4 regions of the Streptomyces sp. NPDC051662 genome follow, and region 4 is predicted to be linked to each of the others. Evidence: riboswitches for the same ligand, from Rfam matches in the RefSeq annotation. Region 4 holds a riboswitch; each other region holds the start of a gene.
What was found. A riboswitch is a leader RNA that binds a small molecule or an ion and turns the genes downstream of it on or off. The one in region 4 is predicted to bind cyclic di-AMP.

Region 1: it holds a riboswitch for cyclic di-AMP, as region 4 does, so the genes downstream of both, AB0M67_RS09885 (M23 family metallopeptidase) here and AB0M67_RS25055 (transglycosylase family protein) in region 4, are expected to answer to the same signal.
Region 2: it holds a riboswitch for cyclic di-AMP, as region 4 does, so the genes downstream of both, AB0M67_RS34920 (transglycosylase SLT domain-containing protein) here and AB0M67_RS25055 (transglycosylase family protein) in region 4, are expected to answer to the same signal.
Region 3: it holds a riboswitch for cyclic di-AMP, as region 4 does, so the genes downstream of both, AB0M67_RS30860 (NlpC/P60 family protein) here and AB0M67_RS25055 (transglycosylase family protein) in region 4, are expected to answer to the same signal.

Annotation. Positions count from the first base shown of each region.
Region 1 covers NZ_JBFAZD010000004.1:470,150-477,998, forward strand. The annotation lists gene AB0M67_RS09875 (MerR family transcriptional regulator) at 1-239, shown strand, start outside; gene AB0M67_RS09880 (PP2C family protein-serine/threonine phosphatase) at 519-1,661, shown strand; cyclic di-AMP (ydaO/yuaA leader) riboswitch at 1,946-2,099, shown strand; gene AB0M67_RS09885 (M23 family metallopeptidase) at 2,111-3,136, shown strand; gene AB0M67_RS09890 (aldo/keto reductase) at 3,236-4,180, shown strand; gene AB0M67_RS09895 (PrsW family intramembrane metalloprotease) at 4,240-5,580, opposite strand; gene trmB (tRNA (guanosine(46)-N7)-methyltransferase TrmB) at 5,655-6,431, opposite strand; gene lhgO (L-2-hydroxyglutarate oxidase) at 6,488-7,711, opposite strand.
Region 2 covers NZ_JBFAZD010000031.1:58,049-65,897, reverse strand. The annotation lists gene AB0M67_RS34930 (SAM-dependent methyltransferase) at 1-513, shown strand, start outside; gene AB0M67_RS34925 (amino acid permease) at 781-2,088, shown strand; gene AB0M67_RS34920 (transglycosylase SLT domain-containing protein) at 2,195-3,025, opposite strand; cyclic di-AMP (ydaO/yuaA leader) riboswitch at 3,030-3,184, opposite strand; gene AB0M67_RS34915 (NAD(P)-dependent oxidoreductase) at 3,873-4,784, opposite strand; gene AB0M67_RS34910 (carbohydrate ABC transporter permease) at 4,781-5,689, opposite strand; gene AB0M67_RS34905 (sugar ABC transporter permease) at 5,686-6,699, opposite strand; gene AB0M67_RS34900 (extracellular solute-binding protein) at 6,696-7,849, opposite strand, start outside.
Region 3 covers NZ_JBFAZD010000023.1:63,487-71,335, forward strand. The annotation lists gene AB0M67_RS30850 (peptidoglycan DD-metalloendopeptidase family protein) at 1-975, shown strand, start outside; gene AB0M67_RS30855 (ATP-dependent DNA helicase) at 1,063-3,624, opposite strand; cyclic di-AMP (ydaO/yuaA leader) riboswitch at 4,084-4,247, shown strand; gene AB0M67_RS30860 (NlpC/P60 family protein) at 4,255-5,499, shown strand; gene AB0M67_RS30865 (N-acetylmuramoyl-L-alanine amidase) at 5,841-7,055, shown strand; gene AB0M67_RS30870 (hypothetical protein) at 7,140-7,493, opposite strand; gene AB0M67_RS30875 (NlpC/P60 family protein) at 7,742-7,849, shown strand, end outside.
Region 4 covers NZ_JBFAZD010000015.1:197,045-204,893, reverse strand. The annotation lists gene AB0M67_RS25075 (Ppx/GppA phosphatase family protein) at 1-367, opposite strand, end outside; gene AB0M67_RS25070 (DUF501 domain-containing protein) at 364-915, opposite strand; gene AB0M67_RS25065 (septum formation initiator family protein) at 1,049-1,522, opposite strand; gene eno (phosphopyruvate hydratase) at 1,685-2,980, opposite strand; gene AB0M67_RS25055 (transglycosylase family protein) at 3,292-4,008, opposite strand; cyclic di-AMP (ydaO/yuaA leader) riboswitch at 4,013-4,188, opposite strand; gene AB0M67_RS25050 (transglycosylase family protein) at 4,453-5,439, opposite strand; gene AB0M67_RS25045 (cytochrome P450) at 5,587-6,867, opposite strand; gene AB0M67_RS25040 (nucleoside triphosphate pyrophosphohydrolase) at 6,974-7,849, opposite strand, start outside.

The sequences.
Region 1 (7,849 bases), on a different contig from region 4:
GGCGCCTGGCCGCGGCGGGGCTCGCGCCGGACAGCGGCGAGGCGCAGGACGTCGCCCGGCGTCACTGCGACTGGCTCTCCGCCACGGCCGAGCCCACCAGGTCGTATGTCATCGGCGTGACGGCGATGTATGTCGATGACGCGCGCTTCACCGCCGTCTACGACCAGTACGGTGAAGGTACGGCTGTGCTCGTGCGGGACGCCATGAAGGTGTACGCCGAGCGCCACCTGACCGACTGATCCGTTCCGTCGGCCCCGGTGCGCCCGAGCACCGGCGGGGTCGGCGGGCCGGCTCGCCGTAGCCCACTCGGCCGACGGCGATTCGCCGCCCGGGAGGGCAGCGGCCAGCCTGGGTGGAGCGCGGCACCGTCCGCAGCAGTCGGCGGACCGGGCAGGAGACCACTGGTGTGGAGACTGAGGAAGCTCGGAAAGAGCATCGGCGGCAGAGGCCGGCGGGCGGCCGAGGGCGCCGGTCTCCTGGCCACTGACGGAAGGGGCTTCTGGGCGGCCGGCGACAACGTGCGCGGCGGCGGCCGGTATCCGGGCGGACGTGGCGGTACCGGACGCAGGCTGGCGCGGGCGCTGCCCGTGCTGGTGATCATCGCCGGGGTGATCTTCGACCTGGTGACCCCGACGCGGGTCACCGCGTCCCCCCTCTTCGCCGCCGCTCCGCTGATCGCCGCCCCGTTCTACCCGTTGGTCGGCACGCTCACCATCGCCGTCACCTCGTTGGTCGCCGAGGTGGTGCTGCATATCCACGCGGACACCCAGTTCCAGGTGGAGTCGGTCAGCGAAGTGCTGACGGTGCTGGTCGTCTCCCTGCTGGCGCTGTACATCAACGGTGTCGTACGGCGCAGCGGTGAGCGGCTGGCCTCCGCCCGCATCATCGCCGAGACCGCCCAGCGCGCGGTGCTGCCAAGACCGGCCGAGCGGATCGGGGGGCTGCGGATCGCCGCGCGGTACGAGGCGGCGCAGGAGGGCGCGTTCATCGGCGGGGACCTCTTCGCCGTACAGGACACGCCGTACGGGGTGCGCCTGGTGGTCGGGGACGTACGGGGGAAGGGTCTTGACGCGGTCGAAGCGGTGGCGGTGGTCATCGGGTCGTTCCGGGAGGCCGCCGAGCAGGAGAGTTCGCTGGAGGGGGTCGCGCAGCGGCTGGAGCGCGCGCTCAGACGTGAGGGGACGCGGCGGGACGGGCTCGATGTCTTCGAGGGGTTCACCACGGCCGTGCTCGCCGAGATCCCGCACGAGGAGGGTGTGGTGCGGCTGCTCAACCGGGGCCACCCCGAGCCGCTGCTGATGTGCGGAGACGGTGAGGTGCGGATGCTCGCCCCGAGCGATCACGCGCTGCCGCTCGGGATGAGCGAACTGGCCGCGTGGCCGGACCGGGCGGAGCAGGCCATGTATCCGGAGGGCGCGACGCTGCTCTTCTACACGGACGGGCTCACCGAGGCGCGCGATGCCCATGGGGTCTTCTACGTCCCGCGCGAACGGCTCGCCGGACGGGTCTTCCAGGGGCCCGACGAGATACTTCAGGCGCTCATCGACGACGTACGGCGGCACACGGGCGGCGGGAGCCAGGACGACATGGCGCTGCTGGCGGTCAGTCGGCCCTCGGAGGGCGAGCCGGAGCGGCGCAGGACCATGCCCTTGGTGCCATGAGAGGGCCGCGCCCGCCGTCGAAGCCGTCCTCCGGATCGCCCGGCGGGGAGCCCTTGCCACTGTATGTAATCGAGGGGTATCCCTCCGCATAACATTTGACACACCGTCAGAAATGTAGGCCCCCCTGACAGGCCGTCAACTCGCCCGATTAGATTCCCTTACATCCCGGTACGTCCGATGCGAAGTCGTTAACGATCACCCGGAACAGCTTGGAATAAGGGCCGGGTCTCTATTAACGTTCGATAACGCAGCGCGGTCGTCCCAGCCGTCGTCAGAGATGGCACCGTGCGCACGCGCCGAATCCCGCGAGGGAACCGGGGAACCACCAATTGGGGTGAATCGGGTGTCTTTTGCTGCCCTGTGCGGCAGGAGCGCCCGTAGGAGACCTTCCTGCTCCGAACCCGTCAGCTAACCCGGTAGGCGAGAAGGAAGGAAAGGAGCACGCCTCAGTGGCGTCCAACAAGCCTGCCCCCGAAGCCGTCTTCGAAACCCGCACCCTCGGCAGCGAGCCGGACAGGGCGTGGGGGGAATGGAATCCCACCGAGGAGTCCATACGGCCCGTACGCGGCCGGCACCGCGTCGCCAAGCAGCGCGGACTGGCCCGTAGCTCCACGGTCCTCGGCGTCGGCGTCATCGCCGCCGTCGGCGCGGGCGGCATCGCCACCGCGCAGGACAAGCCCGCGGTCTCCATATCCCTGCCCGACGCGATCACGGACAAGCTCCCGGACGCCGCTTCGCTGCCGGGAATGGGCTCGCTCGCCTCGGACGACTCCGAATCCCAGGTGCTCGCCGCCCCGCTCACCACCGCCGGGCTCACGGCCGCCGAGACCGAACAGGGCGCCACCGACGCCGGAGAGGCGCTGCGCGCCCGTATCCTCCAGCAGGCCGAGGCGCAGCAGACCGGGGCCGACGCGGCGCGGAAGGCCGCCGCGGAGTCGGCGGCGGCCGAGCAGGCCGCGGCCGAGGCCAAGAAGCAGCAGACCGACGCCGAGAAGAAGATCGAAGAGGCGAAGAAGAAGGCCGAGGCGGAGGCCAGGGCCAAGGCGGAGAAGGAGCGGCTGGCCAAGCTGGCCGCCAGCTACGCGATCCCCACCTCCTCGTACACGATCACCTCGACCTTCGGGCAGTCCGGCTCCCTGTGGTCCTCCGGGCAGCACACCGGCCTGGACTTCGCCGCGCCGACGGGCACCCCGCTCAAGGCCGTGCACAGCGGCACGATCAAGTCGGCCGGCTGGTCGGGCTCGTACGGGTACCGCACGGTCCTGGAGCTCGATGACGGCACGGAGATCTGGTACGCCCACCAGTCCTCGATCTCCGTCAGCGCCGGGCAGAAGGTCACCACCGGCGAGGTCATCGGCAGGGTCGGCGCGACCGGCAATGTGACCGGCGCCCATCTGCACCTCGAAGTTCACACGGCGGGCGGCGCGGGCCTGGACCCGATGAGCTGGCTGCGCGGCAAGGGCCTCAACCCGTAACCCCTCCCCGAGGGCATTGCCCCTCGGTATTCCCCCATACGGCCCACATGAGGGCGCGGAGCGGAATAGGGCGCCCCCTTCCGGGGATTGCATCCTCCTATGACCGCTCTGCGCCCACTGGGCTCCTCCAATCTGCGGGTCTTCCCGCTCGCCCTCGGCGGCAATGTCTTCGGCTGGACCGCCGACGAGACAGCCTCCTTCGCCGTCCTCGACGCGTACACCGCCGCGGGCGGGAACTTCATCGACACCGCCGACATGTATTCGTCGTGGGCGCCCGGCAACGAGGGCGGTGAATCCGAGACCGTCATCGGCAACTGGCTGGCCTCGCGCGGCAATCGCTCCGACGTACTGATCGCGACCAAGGTCGGCGCGCACCCGCGGTACCAGGGCCTCAAGGCGGCCACCATCAAGGCCGGGGTCGAGGAGTCGCTGCGCCGGCTCCGTACGGACTACATCGACCTCTACTACACGCACTTCGACGATCCCGAGGTGCCGGTCGAGGAGATCATGACCACCCTCGACCAGCTGGTGAAGGCCGGCAAGGTCCGTGCGCTCGGTGCCTCCAACATCGGCGCGGAGCGGTTGGCCGCCTCGCTCGTCTTCTCGGAGCTCGAAGGGCTCGCCCGCTATGTGGCGCTTCAGCCGCACTACAACCTGGTCTCCCGGGACACGTACGAGGGCGAGCTCCTGGACACCGTGCTGCGTCACGGCCTGTCGGTCGTGCCGTACGCCGCGCTGGCCTCGGGCTTTCTCACCGGCAAGTACCGTCAGGGGACCACGGTCGACAGTCCTCGGGCCGGCAGGGTGGCCGAATATCTGGAGTCCGAGCGGGGCGCGGAGGTCCTGACCGCGCTGGACCGGATCGCCGGGGCACGGGACGCCGAGATCGCGACCGTCGCGCTGGCCTGGCTGGCGGCGCAGCCGACCGTGGTCGCGCCGCTCGCGTCCGCGCGTTCGACCGAGCAACTGCCCGCGCTGCTGGCGGCGGTCGACTTTGAGCTGACGCCGGAGGAGCTGGCGAAGCTGACGGCGGCGTCCGCCTGACGCGTCCGCCCGAAGCTCCGTCGGACAGTCCTGTCGGACAGCTCCGTCGGACAGTCCTGTCATTGGCGGTACGGGTTGTAGCCGTCGTAGTCGACGTACGGCGGCGGCACCCGTACCCGGCCCGTGGCCCGCGCCGCATAGGTCAGCGCGGGCCCGGCTATCTCCCTGCGCTGCCACAGATGGTGCAGCAGCTCCTGCTCGCGCTCGATGAAGTCCGGGCCGACCGCGCCGCGGTGCGCCCGGTGGCGCAGAAACGCCAGGGACGTCGCGAACGCCTCGTACTCCCGCACCGATCTGGCCGCCGACGGGCCATACGTACGGCCCGCGAAGTCACGCGCCATCGTGCGCGCCCGCATGGAGGAGAGCGCGAGCGGCGCGGCCGGGGTCAGCCACCCCGCCGCGGCGTACGCGGGCAGCTCGGACCCGACCGTGCGCAGCTCGCGCTGGCGGCTCCAGATCACCAGCCAGGTCAGCAGCGCGAAGACCGGGACCATGAACACCCCGTACACCACATAGAAGCCGTACGGGCCGAAGAGCGCCCCCGATCCGTTCCACAGCGCGTGCAGGCCCATCGCCAGGGCCAGCCCGAGCGGGGGGAGCACGAACCGGCGGATCCGCTGCCGACGGGCCGCCATCGCCGCCAGTCCGAAGCCGATGCCGGTGAGCACGGTGAAGAGCGGATGGGCGAACGGCGACATGACGACCCGTACGAAGAAGGTCGCGGCCGTGACGGAGGCCAGACCGGAGTTGCCCAGGTCCTGGTCCTCGCCGAAGGCGCTGCCCAGATAGAGGATGTTCTCGGTGAACGCGAAGCCGGTGGCGCTGAACCCCGCGATCACCACGCCGTCGACGAGCCCGGTGAAGGCCCTCCCGCGGAAGAGGAAGATCAGCAGAACCGCCGCGGCCTTGGCGCTCTCCTCCACGATGGGGGCTATCACCGTGGCACCGAGGGATTCCGCGCCCGCCGGGTCGGCGGTGGCGGTGGCTATCCATTCGGTCGCGAACGAGTTCGCGATGATCGCGACGAGGGCGGCGGCGAAGGCGCCCCACGCCAGGGCGAAGAGCTGATTCGGCCAGGGGCCCGGCTCGACCCGGTCCAGCCAGCGGAAGGCCGTGATGAGCAGCGGTACGGGCAGGACGGCCAGCCCCAGGCCCACCACAAAGCCCTCCGTGCCGGTCTCGTCCCTGACGAGCGCGAGGATCACCAGCGCGCAGAGGGCGAGCACCGTGATCAGGGCCCCCACCCGCACCGCGCGGCGGCGCCAGAAGGCGCGGCTCGGCCGGTAGCGCCTGCGGGCGGGCTCCGGCACGGCGGCCCACAGCTCACCGAGCCGCTGCTGATGCTCGTAGACGGGGATCGCCGGACGCGGACCGGGTGGCTGCGGGGACGGTTCTGACACTCGATGACCCTAACGAGGGGCACTGACACCTGGCGATGGTGCCCGAGCCACTACCCCGGGTTACGCGGGTCGGGTTACGCGGGTCCCGTTACGGGAGGGCGTTCCGCTGCGCGGCGGAACAGCAGGTCGTGCACCACATGGCCCTTGTCGAGCCCCTGCCCCTCGAATCGGGTCAGCGGACGGAAAGCCGGCCGTGGCGCGTAACCGCCGTCCCGCTGGGTGTTCTCGAAGCCGGGGTGGGCGGTCAGCTCCGCCAACATCTGCTCCGCGTACGGCTCCCAGTCCGTCGCGCAGTGCAGCACGGCCCCCGGCTTGAGCCTGCCCGCGGCCAGCGTGAGGAACTCCCGCTGGATCAGCCGCCGCTTGTGATGCCGCTTCTTGGGCCAGGGGTCGGGGAAGTAGATCCGCAGCCCGGCGAGCGACTCGGCCGGCAGCATCTCCCTGAGCAGGATGATCGCGTCGCCGTTGGCCACCCGGATGTTGGTCAGCCCCTTCTCCTCCGCGAGCCGGAGCAGATTTCCCTGGCCGGGGGTGTGCACATCGACGGCGAGGATGCCGGTGCCCGGGTCGTCCGCGGCCATGCGCGCCGTGGCCTCGCCCATCCCGAAGCCGATCTCCAGGACGACCGGAAGCCCGCCGAACATCTCGTCCGGGTCGAGCACCCGCTGCCCGTCGATGTCCATGCCCCAGTCGGCCCACATCCGCCGCAGCGCCTCGGCCTGGCCGGTGGTGACCCGGCTCCGGCGTGGCTGGAAGCTGCGGATGCGCCGCTCGAAGTGGGACCCGGCGGGGTCGGCCGCGGGGCCCGTGCCCTCGGGAAACATCCGGCTCATGGTGCGGTTCTCGGCCATCTCGTTCGTCTCGCTCACAGTGCCTCCGATTCTACGGAGGCCCGGGACCCCGGGGTTCAGTCCTCCGCCAGCACCACCAGCGCACGCCGTGCGACCTCCCGGCCGATGGGCAGCGAGGCGGTCGCCGCCGGGGACGGGGCGTTCAGGACATGCACCGTGCGCGGGGTCTGGCGGATCAGGAAGTCGTCCGCCAGCGTGCCGTCCCGCAGCACCGCCTGGGCCCGTACCCCGGCCGCCGCCGGGCGTAGATCCGCGTCGGTGACCGCCGGGAGCAGCCGCCGTACGGCCGTCGCGAAGGCGCGCTTGGAGAGCGAACGGTGCAGCTCACCTGCGCCGTACCGCCAGTGCTTGCGGGCCGTGCGCCACGAGCCGGGCCAGCTGAGCGTGGACGCCAGCTCGCCGGGGCGTACGTCCGACCAGGTGTAGCCCTCGCGGGCCAGCGCCGGGACCGCGTTCGGCCCGACATGGACACCGCCGTCGATGGAGCGCGTCAGATGGACGCCGAGAAACGGGAACGCCGGGTCGGGCACCGGATAGACCAGCCCCCGTACGAGATCCGGCCTGGCCAGCTCGTAGTACTCCCCCCGGAACGGCACGATCCGCATCCCCGGGTCGTCGCCCGCCAGCCGCGCCACCCGGTCGCACTGGAGCCCCGCGCAGTTCACCAGGGCCCGCGCCCTGACCACCGCGCCGGAGGCCGTACGGACCGCGACGCCCCAGGGGCGCCGGTCGATCGCCGTGACCTCGGATCCGTACCGTACGGACGCGCCGGCCGCTTCCGCCGACTCGGCGAGCTGCTCGGCGACCGCCACGAAGTCGCACACCCCGGTCGTACCGACCTGGATCGCCGCGAGGCCGCGCACCTGGGGCTCGTACTCCGTGATCTGCGCGGGGCCCAGCTCCCGCACCGGAATGCCGTTCTCCCTGCCGCGCTGGACCAGGGCGTGCAGCCGGGGCAGCTCGTCGCGCCGCGTGGCGACGATCAGCTTGCCCGTGACCTCGTGCGCGATGCCGTACTCCGCGCAGAACTTGACCATCTCGGCGGAGCCGCGCACCGCGTACCGCGCCTTGAGTGAGCCGGGGCGGTAGTAGACACCGCTGTGGATCACCCCGCTGTTGTGGCCCGTCTGGTGGCGGGCGGGGCCCGGCTCCTTCTCCAGCACCACGACCCTGGTGCCCGGAGCGGCGCGCGTGATCGCGTACGCCGTCGAGAGACCGACGATCCCGCCGCCGATCACCAGCACCTCGCAGTCGAAACCCATGCGCCCGCGTCCGCTCATGCGCGCCACCTCCCACCCCGATAGTGCACTGGCCCGCGGACGACGTGCTTAAACCACCGCGCTCGAACCGTTGACCTGTGGACATCTGAGCCATGCCTCGCGGACGGGTTCGGGCCAGTGTCGCCCGGATCAGTCTCC
Region 2 (7,849 bases), on a different contig from region 4:
GTCGTCTACACCGACAACGACCCCATCGTCCTGCGGCATGCCGAGGCCCTCCTGATCAGCACGCCGGAAGGCGCCACCGACTACATCCAGGCGGATGTCCGCGAACCGCGGGCGATCCTGGAGCACGCCCAGGGCTTCCTGGATTTCAGCCGCCCGATCGCGCTCTCCCTCATCGCCCTGATGCACTTCATCCCGGAGGACGAGAAGCCGTACGACATCGTCGGCACCCTGGTGGAAGCCCTTCCCCCCGGCAGCTATCTGGTGCTCTCGCACGCGGCGTCCGATCTCTACCCCGACCTCGTGGAACAGGTGGTCGCGCAGTACAAGCGGGGTGGCATCACGCTGGGCTTCCGTACCCGTGAGGGCGTGGCGCGGTTCTTCGAGGGCATGGACCTCGCCGAGCCGGGACTGGTCACGGCCCCGCACTGGTACCGGGACACAGACGCGCCGACGGAGGAGGAGAGCGGCGGCTACGACAGCGGGATCTACGCCGCGGTCGGCCGCGTGCGCTGACCTTTCCGTCGCTCCGTCGCTCTGTCGAGACCGGCTCGTTTTGCCTGGGGGTGCGTGGTCCGGGGAGACTGCGGGATGCCGCAGATCCCCCCACAAGCCCCGAAGGCAGCCTGACCGCTCATGCACGACCAGAACCCGCCCGACATCTCACCCCGGACAGCGCCCGATCGGACAAACGCCGACATAGGCAGAGATAACGGGACAGATGCCTACACGGCCACAGCTCACATACCGCTCGCCGGTGGGCTCAAGCAGCGCCATCTGACCATGCTCGGGCTCGGCGGGGTCATCGGCGCCGGGCTCTTCGTCGGATCGGGGGCCGGCATCGCGATGGCCGGGCCCGGGATCGTCGTCTCGTATCTGATCGCGGGCGCGCTCGCGATGTGCGTGATGCGGATGCTGGGCGAGATGTCGGCCGCGATGCCGGCGTCGGGTTCGTTCTCCGTGTACGCCGAGCGGGCGCTCGGCCGGTGGGCGGGGTTCAGCGCGGGCTGGCTGTACTGGTTCCTGCTGGTCGTCGTCCTCGCGGTGGAGGCGACGGGCGCGGCGCGGATCGCGAACGGCTGGCTCCCGTCGGTGCCGCAGTGGGCGTGGGTGCTGCTCTTCATGGTGTTCTTCACCGGTACGAACCTCGCCGCCGTGAAGAACTTCGGCGAGTTCGAGTTCTGGTTCGCGGCCCTGAAGGTGTTCGCGATCGTCACGTTCCTGGCCCTCGGGCTGCTGGCCGTCTTCGGTCTGCTGCCCGACACCGATCCCGTCGGCCTCACCCATCTCGCGGGACAGGACGGCTTCCTGCCGAACGGCTGGCAGGGCGTCATCTCCGGGGTGCTCGCCGTCGTCTTCGCCTTCGGCGGTCTGGAGGTCGTCACGATCGCGGCGGCCGAGTCCGACGACCCGGTGCGCTCGGTGTCCCGGGCGGTACGCAGCGCGGTCTTCCGGATCCTGTTCTTCTACGTCGGATCGATGCTGGTCATCGTGACGGTACTGCCCTGGACGGCACAGCAGGCGGGGCTGAGCCCCTATGTCACCGTCCTCGACGCGATCGGCGTGCCGTCCGCCGGGCAGATCATGAACATCGTGGTGTTCGTGGCCCTGCTGTCGGCGCTCAACGCCAACCTCTACGGATCATCCCGGATGGTCTTCTCGCTGGCCGAGCGGGGCGAGGCGCCGAGGTCCCTGCTGAAGGTGAGCGACGGTGGTGTGCCCCGGCGGGCGGTCCTCGCGTCCGTGGCGTTCGGCTTCGTCTCGGTGCTGCTCAATCTGAAATGGCCCGACTCGGTCTTCCTGTACATGCTCAACGCGGTCGGCGCGGTGCTCCTCTTCGTCTGGGCCCTGATCGCCGTGTCGCAGTTGCGGCTGCGCGGGCGTATCGAGAGGGAGGCACCGGAGCGACTGGTGCTGAGGATGTGGCTCTTCCCGGGGCTGACCTGGGCCACACTCGCCGCGATGGCGGTCGTCTTCGGTCTGATGCTGACGAATGAAGAGGCGCGCCCGCAGTTGCTCTGGTCCCTGGGGGCGACGGCGCTCGTCCTGGCGGCGGCGGGGGTACGGGAGCTGCGCGCCCGGCGCGCCTGACCTCGGGGTACGCGGGAGCCGGGGGGGGGAGAAGAAGCCCGGAACGCGGCAGGGCCGGACCGGCCCCGAGGGCGGTCCGGCCTGCCGTGAGCGGTGTGAGGGCCTGTCAGTAGGGGCCGTTCACGTTGTCGATCGAACCGTACCGGTCGGCCGCGTAGTTGGACGCGGCGGTGATGTTGGCGACCGGGTCGTAGCTGTCCGTCGACGTACCGGGCACGTGGTAGGCCTCGAACGTGGGGTCGATGACCTGGAGGAGCCCCTTGGACGGGGTGCCGGCGGCGGCGTTGGAGTCCCAGTTGTTGATGGCCCACGGGTTGCCCGAGGACTCGCGCATGATGTTGCGGAGGATGCCGTCGTACGAGCCGGGGATGCCCTGCGCCGCCATGACGTCCAGCGACTCCCGGATCCAGCCGTCGAGGTTGTCGGCGTAGGTCGTCGTGGCGGTCGCGGTGGCCGCGGCGCCCGTATCGGCCGAGGCGCTCGCGTCGGCGCTCTCCTCGGCGGCCGGCGCGGCAGCCTCGTCGGCGGCGGTGGTGTCAGTGGTGGAGTCGGCTGTGGAGTCGGCCGGGGCCTCCGACGCGGACTCCGTTCCCAGCGTCAGTGTGAGACCGGGGTGGATCAAGCACGGGTCGCCGCCGATGACATCGCGGTTGTCCTCGTAGAGCTGCTGCCATCCGCCGCTCAGCGAGTACTCGTCCGCGATCTTGGAGAGCGAGTCGCCCCAGACGACGGAGTAGGTCGTCGGGGTGTCCGTCTGGACGACGGCGGCCGGAGTCAGGGTCACCTCGGCGGTGGCGGCGGTGTGCGCCGGGGCAGCCTCGGCGGTGGTGGCGGCCAGCAAGGGGAAGGCGAGTACGGCACCGCCCGTGCCCGCGGTGACGAGACCTCTGGCAACGGGGCTGTTCTTGGGACGACGGTGCTTAGCCTTTGAGGCCATGACGAATTCCTCTCCTGCGCCTGCGAGGTGAGCTGTCGGGTTCGGGCTGGAGATGCCCGGCCGCATGGTGAATGCGGCTTGACCCCAAGCCGGTCCGGAGTACGGATCGGCGACTTACCTGGGTCCCCCGCTCCTGCCGGGCGTGGGTGGGTGTGTGTTTCCGGACGGCGGCAGGATTCGGCGTTCCATCCGGAGTGACGAGAACGTAAGCGAGGACGCCCGGGCGAAACAAGCCCTGAATTCACAACGGAATCCAATTCATGAATCCGGCCAGAAATGATCTCGTTATCGGCCCGATACCGGGGAACTCAACTCGCCTTCCCCGTACGCGAAATGGACGAGGGGGCGGGCCGACAGCCGGGTACTTACGTGACACACATCACGCGCATGACGGAAATGTCCAGGTCACAACCGTGCACAGAGAGCGGAAAGCCGTGCGAACGATACAGAAATGGACTTCAGGGAGAACGGAGATAAATCGCCCATAAAGGCGCGGTGCGCGGTATCGGATCCGACCTGTCGACCGACCCCCACAAGGGCCCTGGCGGGCCGCTTCTCGCGGCCATTGATCCACCCGTCGTACCACTCGGCGCCATTACTGGCGGAGCCGCGAGCGCGTTTCTGACTCACTCTCACATACGAACCCGACCACGGGTCATGTGGCAGTTCTGTGGCGGCCTTTCACCGAAGAGCTGATCGAATGCGACGACTGCCCTTTCAGTAAAAGGAAGTTCGCGGCGGAAACGTGAGACGGGTGGTGGCGCTGCCGGAGTTGCCCTCCGGCAGCGCCACCACCCGTCGGTGACCCGGCGCCTGATCGCCCGCTTCACGGGCGGCGGCGCGAAGCTCAGTCCGTCTCCGCGATCTCCTCCCGCCCCGCCGCGGTGAACCCGAGGAGTGCGCGGCTGCGGGTGGTGTCGAACAGCGACGCGTGACCGTCCAGCGCGCCCCGGATCTCGCTGGTGGGGTGGTACGCCGCCAGCAGTTCCCGGGTGGGCTCCAGGGCGGCGCTGTCGGGCGCGGCCACATTGACGACATGGTGGCCGGTGAGGTCCGCCGTCAGGGCGGCCCGTACGGCTCGGGCGGCGTCCGGGGTGTGCAGCCACCCCCACAGTTCCCGGCGGTTGGACGCGGGGTCGCCGTGCACCTCGGCCAGCCGCTCCCGCAGCCGGGCGCCCGCGCCGACGAACGGGAACCGCAGCATGACGGTGACCGTGCCGTGGCGCCGGGTCGTGAACTCCGCGGCCTTCTCCGACATGACCTTGGACAGGCCATAGGAGTCGACGGTGAGATCGGGGTGGTCCTCGTCGACGGGGACATATACCGGGTGCAGATCCCGGTCGGCCCACGCGATGCCGACGGCCGACGCGCTGGAGGCGCCGACGACGCGCGGCACACCGAGGCGGCCGGCCTCCTGGAACACCAGATAGGCGGCGAGGACGTTGACGCGCAGGGTCTCGTCCTCCGACACGATGCCGGGCGCCGGGTACGCCGCGAGATGGACGACCCCGGCGAACACACCGTCCTCCCCCGCCGCCTCCCGGGTCGCGGCGAAGCACTCCGTAACCGTCCTCGCCTCGCTCAGATCGCCGGTGACGAACCGGACGCAGCCGTCCTCGCCGTCGCCCCGCTCCAGGTCGGCGCCCACGACGCGGAAGCCCGCGCCGATGAGATCCGCCACGACGGCCCGGCCGATCCCGCCGGCCGCCCCGGTCACCAGTACCGTCCGGGGGCTGTTCCGTACCGTCCGCCCGCTCATCCCTTGACCGCTCCCATCAATCCGTTGACGAAATAGCGCTGGGCGCACAGGAACAGGACGATCACCGGGACCACCATGATCAGAGCCGCCGCCATCAGCGAGTTGTACTGCACGACACTCTGCGACTGCATCGCCTGGAGCGCGATCGGCAGTGTGTACGTGTGCGGGTCGTTCAGCGAGATCCGGGTGAGCTGGTACTCGTTCCAGGTCGGAATGGCCGTGAGCAGCGCGATGGTGATGACCGCGGGCCGGGCCAGCGGCAGATAGATCCGGCTGAAGATCCGCAGCTCACCCGCACCGTCCATGCGCGCCGCCTCGCGCAGCTCCCCCGGCACCGAGCTGAAGGCGTTGGTCAGCATCAGGATCGCCAGTGGGGCGCTGCCGTTGACGAACGGCAGGATCAGGCCCCAGTGGGTGCCGAGGATGTCGAGCTTGCTCTCCAGCAGCACGATCGGCAGCAGCGTCACCACACCGGGGACGAAGAGCAGCACCAGGAACAGCCGGTACAGCCACTTCTTGCCGGGGAACGCCAGCACGGAGAAGGCGTAGGAGGCGGCCGAGTAGACCACCACGACCAGCACGGTCGTCAGGACGGTGACCTTGACGCTGTTGAGGAAGTAGTCGAAGAAGTCGAGCTTGTTCCAGGTGTCGGCGAAGGTACGGAAGGTCGGGTCGTGCGGTATGAGATGACCGCCCTCCTGCACCTCCTTGTTGGTCTTGAAGGCCGCCGAGACCATCCACAGGAACGGATAGACACTGACCGCCGCGTAGCCGGCGAGCACGATCCCGACGACGGTACGGACGACGGTTCTGCCGACGGGCCTGCGCCCGCCGGTGCGCGGCACGGTCCGGTCCTGGGCGCGGATGCCCGCCCGTCGCGGTGGGGAGAGGGTTTCGCCGCTCATCCCATCCTCCTCATCACCCGCTGGTTGATGAAGGCGACGACGAGGGCCGCCAGGAACAGGAGCCAGCCCAGGGCACTGGCGAGACCCAGCGTCGGGGACAGCTCGGAGAGGAAGGCGAGCCGATAGGTCTCAAGACCCAGGACGCTCGTGGAGTCGCCCGGACCGCCGTTGGTCATGATCAGGAAGGACTGGAAGCCCTGGAGGGAGTCGCGCACATTGAGCAGCAGCACGACGACGGTGATGGGCTTCATGAGCGGCCAAACGACCATCGTGGTGGAGCGCAGCCAGCCGGCGCCGTCGATCTGCGCGGCCTCCAGCAGGGAGCTGTCCAGCGACTGGAGCCCGGTCAGATAGAGCAGCATCGCCACCGGCACGGCCGACCAGACCATGACGACGATCATTGTGGCGAGGGCGGTGTCCGGGTTGCCGAGCCAGCCCTGCGGCTGCTGGAGCGAGCCGAGGCCGACGGACTTCAGCAGCAGGTTGATGGCGCCGTTGGGCTCCAGGATGTAGTTCCAGGCGAAGTAGACGGCGATCCCGGTCGTCACGTACGGCACGAAGTAGACGGAGCGCAGGACGCCCTGGAAGCGCTTGACCTGGTTCAGTACGAGGGCGAGGGGGAACGCGACGAGCACCGTGAGCAGGGGGACCGCGATGACGACCCACAGGGTGTTGACCGCGGCCTTCTTCACGATCGGCCAGTACGTCGGGCTGCCGCCGAGCAGATCCGTGTAGTTCTGGAAGCCGCGCCAGTTCCACTCGGGCCAGAAGCCGTTCCACTGGGCGAAGCTCAGCGAGAAGCCGTAGACGATCGTGTAGACGCCCATGACGGCGAACAGGACGATCGCGGGAGCGACGAAGAGATAACCCCAGGCGGCCTGCTTGCGCTTCTCGCGCAGTCCCCCGAAGGGTCCGCGGCGAGGTTCGCCGCCGTCCCGCTCCCCGGCGGAGGAGGGGAGCAGGCCCTTCCCGGTGCCGGCGGCCGTCGCCGTACCGGTTCCGGCCGTCATTTGTTCTGCTCCGCCCAGTAGGACTTGATCATGGAACTCATCTGGGCACCCGTACTTTCCGCGCTGCGAGACTTCAGCGGGGTGAACTGGGCCAGTACGGCTCCGACCTTTCCGGGGTCGTACAGGCTGGGACGGTAGGCGGTATAGCCCGCGTTGTAGGAGTTCTTGCCGGAGCCGAAGGCCGCTTCCATGGAATTCAGGACCGGGCCGAGCGCCGCGCTCTGGCTCTTGTCGAGATCATTCGGCGGCACGTCCAGTGCCTGCTTTCCGAAGTCGGCCGCGACATCGTCCCTGGAGAGGAACTTCAGCCACTGCAGCGCCTCGTCCTTCTTCTCCGATTTCCGGGTGATGGAGAGACCCGTCAGCGAGAAGGGCGAGAGCTGGAGGCCGGGGATGGCGGCGTCCTTCGGCGGCGGCACGGGAAACGTCATGAGATTGTCCGCGTCGTAGCCGTTCTCGGCGAGAAACGCCAGCGTGTAGGTGCCGCCGATATCGAAGGACGCCTTGCCCTGGGCGAAGGCGAGATCCGCCTCGTCGATCCCCTTGGACTGAGTGCCCGGCATCCAGTACGGGGTCACCTCGTTGTAGGTGTTCAGAACCTTCTGGCCGTTCGGTGACGACCAGCCCTGGGCGGCGTCCGGGCCGAAGAGCGCCTCGAACTTCTGCTTTCCGAGCATCCCGAACGCCATCGGCTGCATCAGCCATTCGAGGGCCGTGGAGGGCTGCTTCACCCCGACGGTCACACCGCCGGTATCGGGATATGCCTTCTTCACCTTGTCGAGGGCGTCGATGAATTCCTCCCAGGTGGCCGGCGCCCGGGTGACCCCGGCCTTCGCGGCGCGGCTCTTGTTCATATAGACGACGCCCTGGGTGCCGACGGTGAGCGGCACGCTGAATCGCTGCCCCTGCTGGACACCCTGGGTCTTGGAGCCCTCGGTGAGCGACGCCTTGTAGACATCGGGGGTGACCGTGCCGTCCTTGAGAACCTGAGGGAGGTACTGGTCCAGCCATTTCTGGTCGACGTCCTTGGAGAGGTCTTCCAGCAGCCCCGCTCCGCCGAACGCGAGGTCGTCGCCGTTGGCGTGCACTTCGAGCACATCGGGCAGATCGTTGGTGCGGGCCGCGGCCTGAACCTTGGTCAGAAAGGCAT
Region 3 (7,849 bases), on a different contig from region 4:
GGACCGGAGCCTGAACACGCCTTCGACGCGGAGCCCGGCTACGAAGCCGAGACCGGCACGGAGAGCGACGCCCACACCGAGGCCGAAAAGGCCGGGCACGAAGGCGATTCGGAAGCGGACTCCGCGCCCGAGGCCGAATCGCTGCACATGGCGGCGACGATGACCACCCCCGCCGTCAGCCTCCCTCCCCGCGGCGAACGCCGTCCCGGCGGCGGCTCGTCCGGCGGGCGGAGCCGGCGCCGTAGCCCCGCCAAGCGCTCCGCGCTCCTCACCGTCGCCGTCCCCTCCGCCTGTGTGATGGGCGTCGCCGGTGTCGCCGCCGCCTCCGTCGGTGGCCTCGGCGCGGGCGAGGAGCCCCAGGCCGACAAGACCACGACCGCCGCGGCCGCCGATCCCGGCTCCGTGAAGCCCGTGGCCGCCAACAACAAGCTGGACACCCAACTCGCCGCGCTCAACGCGGACGCCCGTGACTTCGGTGACCGGGCCAGCCGTACGCAGGAGCGCATCGACCTCCAGGCGCGGCAGGAAGCGGAGAAGAAGAAGCGCGAGGCGGAGGCGGCCCGCAAGGAGGCCGAGCGCCCCAAGTTCGTCCTCCCCGTCTCGCAGCACGGACTCAGCGCGTACTACGGCCAGGCCGGGGTCAACTGGATGTCCATGCACACCGGGATCGACTTCCCCGTGTCGTACGGTACGCCGGTGATGGCCGCGACGGACGGCACCGTACGCACGCAGTACAACAGCGCCTACGGCAACATGGCCATCGTGACCTCGCCCGATGGCACCGAGACCTGGTACTGCCATCTCAGCACCACGAAGATCCGCTCCGGTTCGGTCAAGGCCGGCGATGTGATCGCGTATTCGGGGAACTCGGGCAACTCCACCGGACCGCACCTGCACTTCGAGGTACGGCCCGGCGGTGGCGCCGCGATCGACCCGCTGGCCTGGCTCCGCAGCCACGGCGTCGACCCGACGTAAGCGCGGCCCGGCGCGCTCGGCATCGCCGGGTAAGGCCCGCGCCCGGCGCACGCCGAGCCCCGGCGCACGCCCGGCCCGGGCCGGCCCCTACAGCTTCTCGACGGGCGCGTACCGCAGCAGCAGCCGCTTGGGCTTCGTGTCCCCGAAGTCGACCGTCGCCTGTGTGTCCGCGCCCGCACCCGTCACCGCCATGACCGTGCCGAGGCCGAACTGGTCGTGTGTGACGCGGTCCCCGACCGCCAGCGCGATCACCGGCTTCTCGGTGGTGCGCCGCGTGGCGAAGCCCGAGGGGCCGCCGCCCGACCTCGACCGCGAGGCGGCCGACAAGGACGACGACAGCGAGGACGTGACCCCGGAGGTGGGCCCCGCCGGGATCTGCGCGCCGGTCCGCTTCCACTCCAGATGGTGTCCCGGGATCTCCTCCAGGAACCTCGACGGCGGGTTGTACGAGGGCTGGCCCCACGCGCTCCGCATCGACGACCGGGTCAGGTAAAGACGCTCGCGGGCGCGGGTGATGCCCACGTACGCGAGCCGCCGCTCCTCCTCCAGCTCCTTCGTCTGGCCGAGGGCGCGCATATGCGGGAAGACGCCGTCCTCCATGCCCGACAGGAACACGACAGGGAATTCAAGGCCCTTGGCGGTGTGCAGCGTCATCAGCGTGATGACACCGGAGCCGTCCTCGTCCTCGTCGGGGATCTGGTCGGAGTCGGCGACGAGCGCCACCTTCTCCAGGAATTCGGCGAGCGTACCGGTCGTACCGGTCGCGGCGGCGGTCCCGGCGGCACCAGCGGCGCCAGCCGCACCCTCGCCGCCCGTCGTGCCCTCGCCCGCCGCGTCGCCGTCCGTCGCCTCCGCGGCAGCCTGGCCGCGCTCCTGCTCGAACTCCAGCGCCACCGCGGCCAGTTCCTGAAGGTTCTCGATACGCGTCTCGTCCTGCGGATCGGTCGACGCCTGCAACTCGGCGAGATAGCCGGTCCGTTCGAGCACGGCCTCCAGGATCGTCGCGGGCCCGGCGCCCGACTCGACGACCGTACGCAACTCCTCCATCAGCGTGTTGAACCGCTTGACGGCGTTGGCCGAACGGGCGGCCATTCCGTACGCCTCGTCCACCCGCCGCAGCGCCTGCGGGAAGGTGATCTTCTCGCGCAGCGCGAGCGCGTCGATCATCGCCTCGGCGCGGTCCCCGATACCGCGCTTGGGCACATTGAGGATCCGGCGCAGCGGGACATTGTCCTCCGGGTTGGCCAGAACACGCAGATAGGCCAGCACATCGCGGACCTCCTTGCGCTCGTAGAAGCGCACTCCGCCGACGACCTTGTACGGCAGGCCGACCCGGATGAAGATCTCCTCGAAGACACGGGACTGCGCGTTCGTACGGTAGAAGACCGCGACATCGCCCGCCTTGGCCTCGCCCGCGTCCGTCAGCCGGTCGATCTCGTCGGCGACGAACTGCGCCTCGTCGTGCTCCGTGTCCGCGACATAGCCGGTGATCTGGGCGCCCGCGCCGGCCTTCGTCCACAGATTCTTCGGGCGGCGGCTCTCGTTCCGCTCGATGACCGCGTTGGCGGCGCTCAGAATCGTCTGCGTGGAGCGGTAGTTCTGCTCCAGCAAAATGGTCGTCGCGTCCGGGTAGTCCTCCTCGAACTGGAGGATGTTACGGATCGTGGCGCCCCGGAAGGCGTAGATCGACTGGTCGGCGTCTCCGACGACACACAGCTCCGCCGGGTCGTGCTCCTCGCCGGAGGGGCCCACCAGCTCGCGTACGAGGGTGTACTGCGCGTGGTTGGTGTCCTGGTACTCGTCCACCAGGACATGCCGGAAGCGCCGCCGGTAGTGCTCGGCGACATCGGGGAACGCCTGGAGCAGATGGACGGTGGTCATGATGATGTCGTCGAAGTCCAGCGCGTTGGCCTCGCGCAGCCGCGCCTGGTACATCCGGTAGGCCTCGGCGAGCATCTTCTCGAAGCCGTCGGTGGCCTGGTCGGCGAAGGTCTCCTCGTCGATCAGCTCGTTCTTCAGATTCGAGATCTTGGCGCTGAAGGACTTGGGCGGGTAGCGCTTGGGGTCGAGGTCCAGATCACGGCAGACCAGGGCCATCAGACGCTTGGAGTCGGCGGCGTCGTAGATGGAGAACGACGAGGTGAACCCGAGCCTCTTCGACTCGCGCCGCAGGATCCGTACGCAGGCGCTGTGGAACGTCATGACCCACATGGCGTTGGCGCGCGGGCCGACGAGCTGGCCGACGCGCTCCTTCATCTCGCCCGCGGCCTTGTTCGTGAAGGTGATCGCCAGTATCTGACCGGGATGGGCGCCGCGGCTGCCCAGCAGATACGCGATCCGGTGGGTCAGCACCCGGGTCTTGCCCGACCCGGCCCCGGCCACGATGAGCAGCGGCGTGCCGGTGTGCACGACGGCCGCGCGCTGCTCCTCGTTCAGCCCTTCGAGCAGCGCGGCGGGGTCCACGACCGTGCGCGGGGCGCCGTCGCGGTGGTACTGGTCCCGCGTGGGAGGCATGTCATAGGCCCCCTGGAAGAGGTCGTCGGGCACCTGCTCCGGTGCGTGCTCGGTGTCGTCCTCGGGCGGCGGTGGATGCTCGTCGCCGGAGGGCTGGAGGTCCGCCAGGAAACTGTCGTCAAAGAGGCTGCTCATCGCTCTCCGAGTCTAGGCCCTGTCTGACAAATCCCGCCTGGCTCGCGACGCCTGGCACGCACGCTCGCCGCGTTGTCGGGATCACCCCAGTACGTCCAGTACAGGGGAGACCCTCCGCCTTGCGATCGCACGCACCAGACGCCGCGAGCCCCACCCTTCGGGCGGACGGCGCTATTTGCCAGACAGGACCTAGGCCGCCCTACTGACACACCGCGCCCGGCTCCAGAATTCCCCGGCATGCCCCACCCGTACGGTCACTCGCCTCGCCATCACCACGGGCGGCGCCCCGGTCACTCATCGTGGCGGAAAAGCGTCGCCGACCCGTTTCACACATCGCACGCGCAAATGGTCACGAAAATGTATCGGGCATATCGGCCATCGACCTTCACACCAGCACCACACTTTGGCTAGCGTGCTCGATCAGGCAGCCCGTACCCCCAACGGCGACCCACGCCAAGCGGGCGGCCCACGCCGAATTCGGACTTTCCCCAAGGAAGTTCGAAACCGGGGACCCACAGTGCACAACCGGGGTGAATCGGGCCTTTCGCTCAAGGCCCGTAGGGCAACCTTCCGTTCCGCCCGAACCCGACAGCTAACCCGGTAGGCGGTCCACGGAAGGAGATGCAGACCTTGGCGTCGCATCGCAAGCCGCGCAGTCTCAGCGGAGTACGTACCGCCTCTCCCGCTGTCGGGCTCACGACAGCCGCGCTCGCCTCGGTCACGTTGCTCTCGGCGCAGAGCGCGAGCGCCGCGCCCGTCGAGCCGAAGCCGTCCATGGAGGAGGTACAGAAGAAGGTCGACGATCTGTACCGCCAGGCCGGCAGTGAGACACAGAAGTACAACAGGGCGAAAGAGGCCACGCAGAAGCAGAAGCGCGCGGTCGACCGCGTGCTCGACGAGGTCGCCAAGCGCGCGGACAAGCTGAATGAGGCCCGGCGTACGCTCGGCTCGTTCGCAGCCGCGCAGTACCGGGAAGGCGCGGTCACCCCGACCGCCGCCCTGCTCTTCGCGGACAGCCCGCAGGCGTTCTTCGAGCAGAAGCAGGTGACGGACCGGCTGACGGAGCGTCAGCGCGGTGTCCTCACCGACTACCAGACACAGCAGGCCGCCGCCGCGAAGCAGCGGGCGCGGGCGTCGAAGGACCTGGAGTCGCTCACCGCCTCGCAGGCCGCGCTGCGTACCAGCAAGCAGGGCGTGCAGCAGAAGCTCGGCGCGGCGCGTGCGCTGCTGTCGAAGCTGACCACGGAGGAGAAGGCGCGGCTGGCCGCGCTGGAGCGCAAGAAGGAAGAGGAGGCCCGCCGCAAGGCGGAGGCGCGGGCCAAACTGGAGGCCCGCGCGAAGACGGAGGCCGAGCGCAAGCGCAAGGAACAGCAGGCCAGGACCCCGTCGACCGGCACGGGGACGGGCTCGGGCCAGAGCGGCACAGGCTCAGGCACGGACACCGGCACCGGAACGGGAACGGGCACAGGAACAGGCGCAGGCAGCGGCACAAGCGGCGGCACCGGAGCCTCCGACGGCAGCTACGCCACCAAGGCCGCCAAGGTCCTCTCCTTCGCCCGCGCCCAGATAGGCAAGCCGTACGTCTGGGGCGCCACGGGCCCCAGCTCGTACGACTGCTCGGGCCTGACCCAGGCCGCCTGGAAGGAGGCGGGCGTGGAGCTGCCGCGCACCACCTGGGAACAGGTGAAGGCCGGCACGCGCGTCGCGACCGACGATCTGCTCCCCGGTGACCTGGTCTTCTTCTACGACGACATCAGCCATGTCGGGATCTATATCGGCGACGGCATGATGATCCACGCCCCCAAGCCGGGCGCGAACGTTCGCGAGGAGTCGATCTACTACATGCCGATCTACGGAAGCATCCGCCCCGCCTGACAGCCGGCGAGCGGAGTAGGGCCGCTGGGGACCTGTCGGATTCCCGGCGATCTGTGTCGTCAACTCGCCGTCTGCGACAGCTCGCTCCGAAACCGAAGTGCGGGCCGTTGGGGAGCGCCGGTCCCAGAAAGTTCCGCCACATCAAGAACTGCCTGCGCGGAGCGTGCGTCTGACCTCATGTACAACGTGCGCAGAGCAGAGCTGACGGCCTGTCGGCCGGGGCTCCTCCGCGCGATGAACCGAGGCCCTCAGGCGTGCGAGCCCGGCGCGACATCGATCGGTCACCACGTCGTGTCTCCTCGTGCTGCGGCTTGAGGCATGGGTACGACATAGGGAAGTTCATGCGATTTCGTACATCGATCCCCGCGATAGCTCTCGGGGTGGTGTCACTGACGACGCCCCTCGCCGTCGCGGGAACCAGCACCGCGGCGACGGCGCTTGAGGCGACGGCGGCGGATTCCTCTCAGGTCGAGGACACCACGCTCACCGACAACGTTGGCAAGCCCTCCGGCGTCCTGTCGGCGAAGGCGGGATCAGGGGCCGGGAAGGTGTTCTCCACCGGGGAGATCACCGGGGAGAGCTTCTCCTCGATCGGCCTCAGCTGGAAGAAGGGATCCGCCGTCGACGAGGGGCTGACCGCGGAGACGCGGATCCACCGCGACGGGGCCTGGGAGTCGTGGCGGGAGGTTCCCCTGGAGCTTGACGAGGGCGTGGCCGAGGAGGCGAAGCGGGCCGGCGCGCCCGCCTTCTACACGGACGACGCGGACGGGGTGGAGGTCCGCTTCACCTCCCCGAAGGGCAGCCTGCCGCAGGACCTGCGGCTGTCGTTCATCGACCCGGCCCAGAGCCCGGCCGCCTCTTCCCCGGACAACCAGCCGCGGTCCGCGCGGACCGGACAGCCGGACATCAAGCTGCGGAAGGACTGGGGCGCGGACGAGGCGCTGGCCGATCCCGGGTACAAGACCCAGCCCTCGATCAAGGCCGCCGTCGTCCATCACACCGTGACGGGGAACAACTCCTACACCCAGGAGCAGGTGCCGCAGATCATCAACGGCATCTACGTCCAGCACATCAAGGTCCTGGGCTACGGCGACTTCCCCTACCACTTCATCGTCGACCGCTTCGGCGGCATCTGGGAAGGCCGCAAGGGCTCCATCGAGATGCAGCCCGGCACCGCGATTCCCGGCATCCTCGGCGGCCACGCGTCCGGCTTCAACACCAACACCTTCGGTGTCGCGATGCTCGGCAACTTCGAGCCGAACAACAGCGAGGGCGGCGAGGACACCGGCCCCGACCCGAAGCCGACCGAAGCCATGATCAAGAGCCTGGCCGACCTGCTCGCCTGGAAGAGCGGCCAGTACCAGCTGGACCCGGAAGGCTCCACGCAGCTCGTCTCGGCCGGCGGAGGGGGCACCAACCCGCACCCGGTGGGCACGGTGCTCGACGTACCGGTCATCTCCAGCCACCGTGACGTGAACGTGACGGCCTGCCCGGGCGCCAAGCTCTACGAAGTGCTTCCCGACCTGCGCGAGCAGGTGGCCGACCAGCTCGGCTGAGAAGCGTCAGGGGCGCCTGTGTTCCTCCGGGACACGGGCGTCTCGGCCCGGATCCGAGCGAGGGAGAGCCGCTCCCTCCCGGTATCAGGTCCAGAGCGTGGCGATGAAGATGTTGGCCATCGTCAGCCCGCCCACCGCGCCGAACAGCGGCTTCGGGGCGGTCTCGTCGTCGCGCTTCACGTACACCACGGCCAGGATCACGACCAGCACCGCGAGCTTGATGCCGATCTTGATGTTGTTCACCGTCTGGTCGTCGGCCTGGTTGAGGCCCACCAGGGCCACCCCCGTGACGAGCATCGTCAGCGCGCCGTGCAGCATCGCCTTGTTGAAGCGGGCCGTGCCCGTGCTCATCGACTTCATCTGGGTGAGAAAGCCGCCGAGCAGCGAGGCTATGCCGATGATGTGGAGCGCGACGAAGACATTGATGAGTACGTCCATGCCTGGAGCCTATCGAGAGCCGTATCACCGCCGAGCGGGGAGGTGGGGCTCTGTTCCGATATCGGTCGGGTCCGGCCGGAAAGGCATGCCGAGTTCGCGATCACGCCGGTCATAAGACGGTCCTGTTCTGCCACCTCTCGCCAATACCGGCCATGCCGAGGCCGGACTGTGACCTTGCGCCCTAGCGTCCTTCTCCTGGCGACCGGCCATGACCCACCGTGACCGACTAGGGAAGAGGATCCACCCCCGTGGCAGCGCACCGAAAGCCCAGACAGCGCACGCTCACCGGCCCCGCCGGCCGTACCGCCGCCACCCTCGCGCTCGCCGGAGCCGCGACCGCCACCGCCCTCGACGGC
Region 4 (7,849 bases):
CCTCCTGGTCGCCGGTGATCACCTCGGGCTCCACGCCCAGAATGTCCAGGACCCCGCTGACGAACTCGTCGCGGTTCTCGGCGTCGCGCGAGGCGGAGGTGGCGACGAAGCGGACGCGCTCGGCGCCGTGTTCCTTGATGACGGCGGCGTACTCCCGGCAGGCGGCGAAGGTACGTTCCAGCGCCTCCGGGGCGAGCCGGCCCGTCCTGTCCACGCCCTGGCCCAGGCGGACGATCTTCATCCGGCGGTCGAGGTCGACCAGTTCACCCGTCTCGCCCGCGCCGGAGGCGCTGTCGGACACAGTGGCGTCGGCGACGAGCAGCCGGATCGAGTTCGTACCGCAGTCGATGGCGGCGACCCTGGTCATGCCCTGTCCCCCTCGTCGTCGGACGGACCGGATACGCACGGTGTCACGCACGGGCCCTTCGCCCACCACTCCGGCAGCATCGCGATCGCCTCGTCGCCCAGCGGGTTCACTCCGGGCCCCGCCGCCAGCGAGTGGCCGACCAGGACGTGCAGGCACTTCACCCGGTCCGGCATGCCGCCGGCGCTCGGGAAGCCCTCCAGGACCTCGATGGCGTCACGGCGGGCGATGTAGTCCTCGTGGGCCGCGCGGTACGCGGCGGCCAGCTCGGGGTCGGTCGCGAGGCGCTCCGTCATCTCCTTCATGACGCCGTTCGCCTCCAGCGTGCCGATGGCCGAGGCCGCGCGCGGGCAGGTGAGGTAGTACGTCGTCGGGAAGGGGGTGCCGTCGGGGAGCCGGGGGGCGGTCTCGACCACGTCCGGCTGACCGCAGGGGCAGCGGTGCGCGATGGCGCGCAGTCCGCGCGGCGGGCGGCCTAGCTGTTCTTTGAATGCCGCGACGTCCGCGTCGGTGGGTTCCGTGCGTTCGGTCTGCGGAGGGGGCGTGTCCATGCCTGCCTATGTAGGTTCTGCGGTTCTCGGGTGTTCTGTGGTTCTCGGGTGTTCTGTGGTGCTGAGTGTTCTGTCGTTCTCGGGCCGAGCGTGTTCTGTTCTGCTCTGTCCGGCTGTCCCCGGCCGTCCCCGACTATCTGTCCTGACGGTCCGCGTTGTCCACGCCGTCCAGCACATTCGAGTACCAGGGGCGGTCCGTCGCCCCCCGCTCCTCGCGGCGCTGCTCGCGCACCTCCGGGTCGATCACGGTGTAGCCGGTCTCCCCCGGCATCACGTAATGCAGATGCTCCCGGGCCAGCCGCTGGATATACGCGTCGTCCTGGAGCCGCGCCTTCTCGTCGCGCAACTCCTCGACCCGTAGCTTCGCCTCGCGGGTCAGCCGCTCCTGGTCGGCGATCTCGTTCCGCTGCGACACGTACTGCCGCATCGGATACGCGAGCGCCACCACCAGTGTGCACACGACCAGGGCGAGGAAAGCGGCCCGGCCGGTGAGCCGGGAGCGGCGGTCCTGCCTGCGGTTCTGCGAGCGGTAGACCCGGGCGGCCGTCTGCTCGCCGAGCAGTCGCAGCCTGGTCGCGGTGGAGAACCGGTCCCGGTTCCCGGCCATGGCTCGCCTCCCCTTTTACGTCCCCTGTTGTACGTACGTCCCCGGACACGGTACGGGACCGCGACCGGGGACGTACGGACGACGGGCGGAGCCGCCCCTCGCCCTCGTACCGACAGGATCAGGAAGAACGCATCCTATTAATTGTTCGCGGAGCGCATCCTCTTAATGGTTCGCGGAGCGAAACCGCGGGAACGCGCTGCGGCCCGCGTACACCGCCGCGTCGTCGAGGATCTCCTCGATGCGCAGCAGCTGGTTGTACTTGGCGACGCGCTCGGAGCGGGCCGGGGCGCCGGTCTTGATCTGGCCGCAGTTGGTGGCGACGGCGAGGTCGGCGATGGTGACGTCCTCGGTCTCACCGGAGCGGTGGGACATCATGCACTTGAAGCCGTTGCGCTGGGCCAGCTCGACGGCGTCCAGGGTCTCGGTCAGCGAACCGATCTGGTTGACCTTGACGAGCAGAGCGTTGGCCGAGCCCTCCTCGATGCCGCGGGCGAGGCGCTCGGGGTTGGTGACGAACAGGTCGTCGCCGACGATCTGGACCTTGGTGCCGAGCTTGTCCGTGAGGACCTTCCAGCCGGCCCAGTCGTCCTCGAAGAGCGGGTCCTCGATGGAGACGAGCGGGTACGAGGCGACGAGCTCCTCGTAGTACTCGGTCATCTCGGCGGCCGAGCGCGACTTGCCCTCGAACTCGTACGAGCCGTCCTTGTAGAACTCGGACGCGGCGACGTCGAGCGCGAGCGCGATGTCGCGGCCGGGGACGTAACCGGCCTCCTTGATCGCTTCGAGGATGAGGTCGAGCGCGGCGCGGTTGGACTCCAGGTTCGGCGCGAAGCCGCCCTCGTCGCCGAGACCGGTGGACAGGCCCTTCTGCTTCAGGACCTTCTTGAGGGTGTGGTAGACCTCGGCGCCCCAGCGCAGGGCCTCGGAGAAGGACTCCGCGCCGATCGGGGCGATCATGAACTCCTGGATGTCCACGTTGGAGTCGGCGTGCGAGCCGCCGTTCAGGATGTTCATCATCGGAACGGGCAGCAGGTGCGCGTTCGGGCCGCCGAGGTAGCGGAAGAGCGGGAGGTCCGAGGCCTCGGAGGCGGCGTGCGCGACGGCGAGGGAGACGCCGAGGATGGCGTTGGCGCCGAGCGACGACTTGTCCGGGGTGGCGTCCAGGTCGAACATCGCCTGGTCGATCAGGCGCTGCTCGGTGGCGTCGTACCCGACCAGCTCCGGGCCGATCTGCTCGATGACGGCGAGGACGGCCTTCTCGACACCCTTGCCCTGGTAGCGGTTCTGGTCACCGTCGCGGAGCTCAAGGGCCTCGAACGCACCGGTGGAGGCACCGGAGGGGACAGCAGCACGACCCGTGCTGCCGTCGTCGAGGCCGACCTCGACCTCGACCGTGGGGTTGCCTCGGGAGTCGAGGATTTCCCGGGCTACGACGACGTCGATGGACGGCACGAGCATCTCCTTCTGGGATGTGACGCTTGGAGTGCAGGGTCTCATTGGCCTTGCGACACGAGACTATCCGGCGCGGGGTGATCGGTCGGCCGGTGCCCGCCACCTAAGACGAAATGAGGCCCGATTCCCCCACGCCGGGGCCATGGCCGCCGGAAGGCGGGCCACAGCCGGAACCCCGGCCCGGCGCGTACGGGGGAATACGCGCCCGGCCGGGGCGGTCTCGGGTGGGGACGGTCTCCGGTGCGGCCCGGACGAGGCCGGGTGGGTCAGCTCAGGGGCTCAGGGGCTCAGAGGGGAGCCGTGGCCCGCAGAGGCCCTCAGCTCAGGTGGAGCTGCTGGCCCGGGTAGATCACGTCGGCGTCGCTGACGATGTCCTTGTTCAGGTCGAACAGCTTCTGCCAGCCGCCCTCGACGTCCTCGGCCTTGGCAATCTTGGAGAGGGAGTCGCCGGACTTGACCTTGTACTCGCCGTCACCCTTCTTGATCGTGGCGGGACGGCTCTCGCCGCGCGAGGCCGGCTGGGCCGCGCCGCGCGCGGTCTCCTGCTGCTTCGGCTGCGCCTGCTGCTGCTTGGGGGCCTGCCGCTGGGTCGGCTGCGACTGCTTCTGGGCGGGCTGGGCGGGCTGGGTGCTCTGAGTGGCGGAGCCACCGTCGTACGCGGCCCTGGACAGGCCCACGCCGCAGTTCGGCCACGCGCCCTTGCCCTGGCCGGCGAGGACCTTCTCGGCGACGGCTATCTGCTGGGACTTGCTGGCCTGGTCGGCGCGGGCGGCGTACGCGGTACCGCCGTAGGCGGCCCAGGTGGACGGCGTGAACTGAAGGCCGCCGTAGAAGCCGTTGGCCGTGTTGATCGACCAGTTGCCTCCGGACTCGCACTGCGCGACCTTGTCCCACTCGGCGGCGGTCGCGGCGGAGGCCGAGGTCGCACCGATCAGCGGGGCGGCGACGGCGGCACCGGTGACCCCGGCGAGCGTGGCATAGCGGACGGCCTTCGACGGGCGGCGGTGCTTGCCCTTGCTGGAACGCAGCAGCATGGAACATCTCCCTCACCGACGCCTACGAGGTCAGCTGTCGGGTTCGGGCCAAGTGAGTTGCCCGGCCGTGTGCTCTGTCGCACACGACTTCACCCCAAGCCGGTCCTCGGCCGTCTCTCGACGGCCGGAGCCCGGCACGAACCTTGGGTCCCCCGCTCCTGCCTACGGCGCTTGACGCGTCGGTTACTCCCCCCGACCGACGGCAGGATTCGGCGTGACGGTCGACGGGGCCCGCGGTGCGAGCGGTTCAGACCGTAATCACAGGTCCGCCCATTGTTCAAAGGAGAACATCAAGGAAAAATCGCCCTTACCTCCCCCTTGGATGAACCCATTTACGCAGGTGAGAGACGAAACGACCCAACCGCCCGAGCAAAAGGCCCCAGTTGCGGCGAAGAGACCCTTGTCTCACTTTCGCAGAAGTGGACATAGGGTCTCTAACTGCCGCTACTTCACGCCGAGATCAAGGGTCTGGCCAGGCAGGATCAGATCGGGGTCGGCGCCGACAGTCTCCTTGTTCGCCTCATAGATCGCGGACCATCCGCCGGGCACCTCGCGCTCGTCGGCGATGAGCCAAAGGCAGTCGCCCGCCCGGACCGTGTACTCACCATCCGCCGCGTCCGCGCCTTCCGTTTCGCCCGTCGCGCCGTCGGCCGCACCGCCGGTCGCACCGTCCGTCGCGCCATCCGCCGTACCGTCGGCGTTACGTGTCGATCCGTCACCGCGCGAGGCATGACGGCCGGATTCACGCCCTTCGCCCGAATTGCCCGGTACGGAGTCATCCGGGGCGGCATCGCCGCGGTGCTTGCCCTTGGCGGCGCCCTCACCGGACCCGGCGGAGCCGGAGGACTCGGCGGGAGCGGGCTCCCCCGTACCGCCGGAGGCGGGGGTGTCCGGTGTGGCCGAGGAGGCGTCCGAGGGAGAGGCGCCCCCGGTCTTCCCTGACGATTCAGGAGCCGTCTCAGGAGCCGTCCCGGGCTTCGTCTCAGGTTGCGCCCCGGGAGTCGTCTCCGGCGCGGCCTCCGGCGCCGTACCGGGATCCACGCCCGGCGCGGCGCTGCCCGCCGTCAGCCCGGCGACCGCGGCGCAACTGGCCCATGCCCGCGGCCCCTGCGCGTCGAGGATCTTCTCGGCTATCGCGATCTGCTGCGAGCGGCTCGCGAGGTCGGCGCTGGCCGCGTACTCCGCGCCGCCGAAGTCGTCCCAGGTCTCCTGGGAGATCTGGAGTCCGCCGTAGTAGCCGTTGCGGAGGTCCGCGCTCCACATGCCGCCGCTCTCGCAATCGGCGACACGGTCCCAGGTGGAGGCGTCCGCCGCACTGGCACCGGTGGCACCGAGCAGCGGAATGGCGATCGCCGAGCCGGTCACCCCTGCCGCGACGATCAGAGCGGGGGCCTGGCGAGGTCGACGGTGTCGGCCGTTCCCGGAGCGCATGTGATTGCCTTCCGTGTGACTGATGTTTCGACTGGTGCGTGTGGCGGCTGAGTTTTCGAGAACGTAGCGGTACTCGAACTCCTGTCACAAGTCGATGCAGCGGAGATCACGTCAAAGTCACAGTCTTGACGGACCGTCAGAAAAGCTTCAGTCGGACAATGGCGTGAACTGCACCGGAAGCGTGCGCAATCCACGCATGATGAGCCCTCCGCGCCAGCGCAAATCGGCAGGATCTCCCGCAAGCCGCACGTCGGGCAGCCGGGTCAGCAGGGTGCCGAGCGCGGTCTGCCCCTCCACCCGGGCGAGCGGTGCGCCGAGGCAGTAGTGGATGCCGTGTCCGTATCCGAGGTGCTGATTGTCACGCCGGGAGAGGTCGAGCGTGTCCGGATCCGTGAAGCGCTCGGGGTCACGGTCGGCGGCGGCGAGGACGACCAGGACCGGATCACCCGCCGCGATCCGCTGTCCGCCGAGCGTCAGTGGCTCGGTCGCGTACCGCCAGGTGGCCAGCTCCACGGGACCGTCGTACCGGAGCAGTTCCTCGACCCCCGTCGCGAGCAGGCCGGTCTCCCCCGCTCCGAGCGAGCGCTGGAGCAGCGCACGCTGCTCGGGGTGGCGCAGCAGCGCGAACATGCCGTTGCCGATGAGGTTCACGGTCGTCTCGAAACCGGCGAACAGGATGATGAAGGCCATCGCCGCGGCCTCGTTCTCGGTGAGATGTTCCCCGTGGTCGCCGGCCCGGATGAGTCCGGAGATCAGATCGTCGCCGGGGTCGGCCCTCTTGCGGTGGATGAGGTCGGCGAGATAGCCCCGTATCTTCTTGACGGCGCGCCCGACTCCGCCCCGCGGGCCGCCCGCGTGCCCCGGTTTCGAATGTCGCAGCATCATGCCCGCCCAGTCGCGGAAGTCGTCCTGGTCCTCGCGCGGCACCCCGAGCAGATCGCAGATCGCGTAGATGGGGAGCGGGAACGCGAAGTCATGGATCAGGTCCGCCTCACCCTTCGCGGCGAAGCCGTCGATGAGCCGGTCGGTCAACTCCTGCACTTGCGGCGCGAATTCGGCCACGCGGCGGGGCGTGAACGCCTTGGACACGAGCCGGCGCAGCCGGGTGTGGTCGGGCGGATCGATATTGAGCAGATGTGTCATCAGCTCCGCCTTGCGCTCGCCGGGTATGCCCGTCTTCCCCTTGGCGTGCGCGGGCTCGGCGTGATGCGCGGGGTTCTTGGAGAGCCGAGCGTCGGCGAGTGCCTGCCTGGCGTCCACGTACCGCGTCACGAGCCATGCCTCGACGCCACTGGGCAGCGTGGTCCTGTGCACGGGCGAGTGCTCGCGCAGCCAGGCGTAGGCGGGATACGGATCGGTGGCGAACTCCCAGGTGAACAGCGCGGGAGCGGGTGCGGCCGGGGATATGACGGCGGGCTGGTGGTGCATCCCCCGACAGTAACCCTCGGCAGTAACCGCCCCCTTCACCCGGCCGCCGCCCGGCCGCCGGGAGGGGCCGGGCGGCGGCGCCGTACCGCCCGCGGCGGCCGTACGGCTATCCGGCGTGGCCCTCGGCCGTGCGGATCGCGTCCCTGTATACGCGGGCCGCCGCGCGCAGTGCCGCCTCCGGGTCGACGCCGGCCTCTTCCGCTCGTACCGCCAGTGCCAGCAGTTCGTAGCCGACGCCCTCGGCCTTCGGGAGCGGAACGTCGAGGCCGGCCGTGCGGGTGCGGCCCGCGAGTTTCGCGGCGAGGGCCAGGCCGGGCTGGCCCAGGGGGACTCCGTCGGTGACCGAGTCGCGCTGCTTCTCGACCGCTTTCATCCGGAGCCAGTGGGTCTTGACGTCCTCGGGGGTCTCGGCGGTCTCGTCGCCGAAGACATGGGGGTGGCGGTGGATGAGCTTCTCCACGATCGTGCCGGCGACGTCGTCGATGGAGAACGGTCCCTCGTCGTCCGCACCCTCCTCCGCCGCGGAGCGCTCCTCCGCGATACGGGCGTGGAAGACGACCTGGAGCAGTACGTCCCCCAGCTCCTCGCGCAGCTCGTCGGCGTCGCCCTCCTCGATCGCCTCGACGAGTTCGTACGCCTCCTCGATGGCGTACTTGGCGAGCCCCTGGTGCGTCCGGGTCGATGACCACGGGCACTCGACGCGGATCCGGTCCATGACCTGGACGAGGTCGAGCAGCCGGGCGCCCGGCAGGTCGTACGAGCCGGGCAGCAGCTCCAGGTCGGGCATCCGGACCCGGCCCGAGCCCGCCAGCCGCGCCAGGCCGTCGGTCAGCCGGGCGTCGGTCCCGTCGCCCTCGCTGGAGGGGATGACCACGACCGTACGGCCGTCCGCGCAGGCGTCGACCAGCTCCCGCGCGGTGGGCGCGGCCTGCTCGACGGCGACGCCCGCCTCGCGCAGATAGGGCAGCTGCGGATGGCCGGC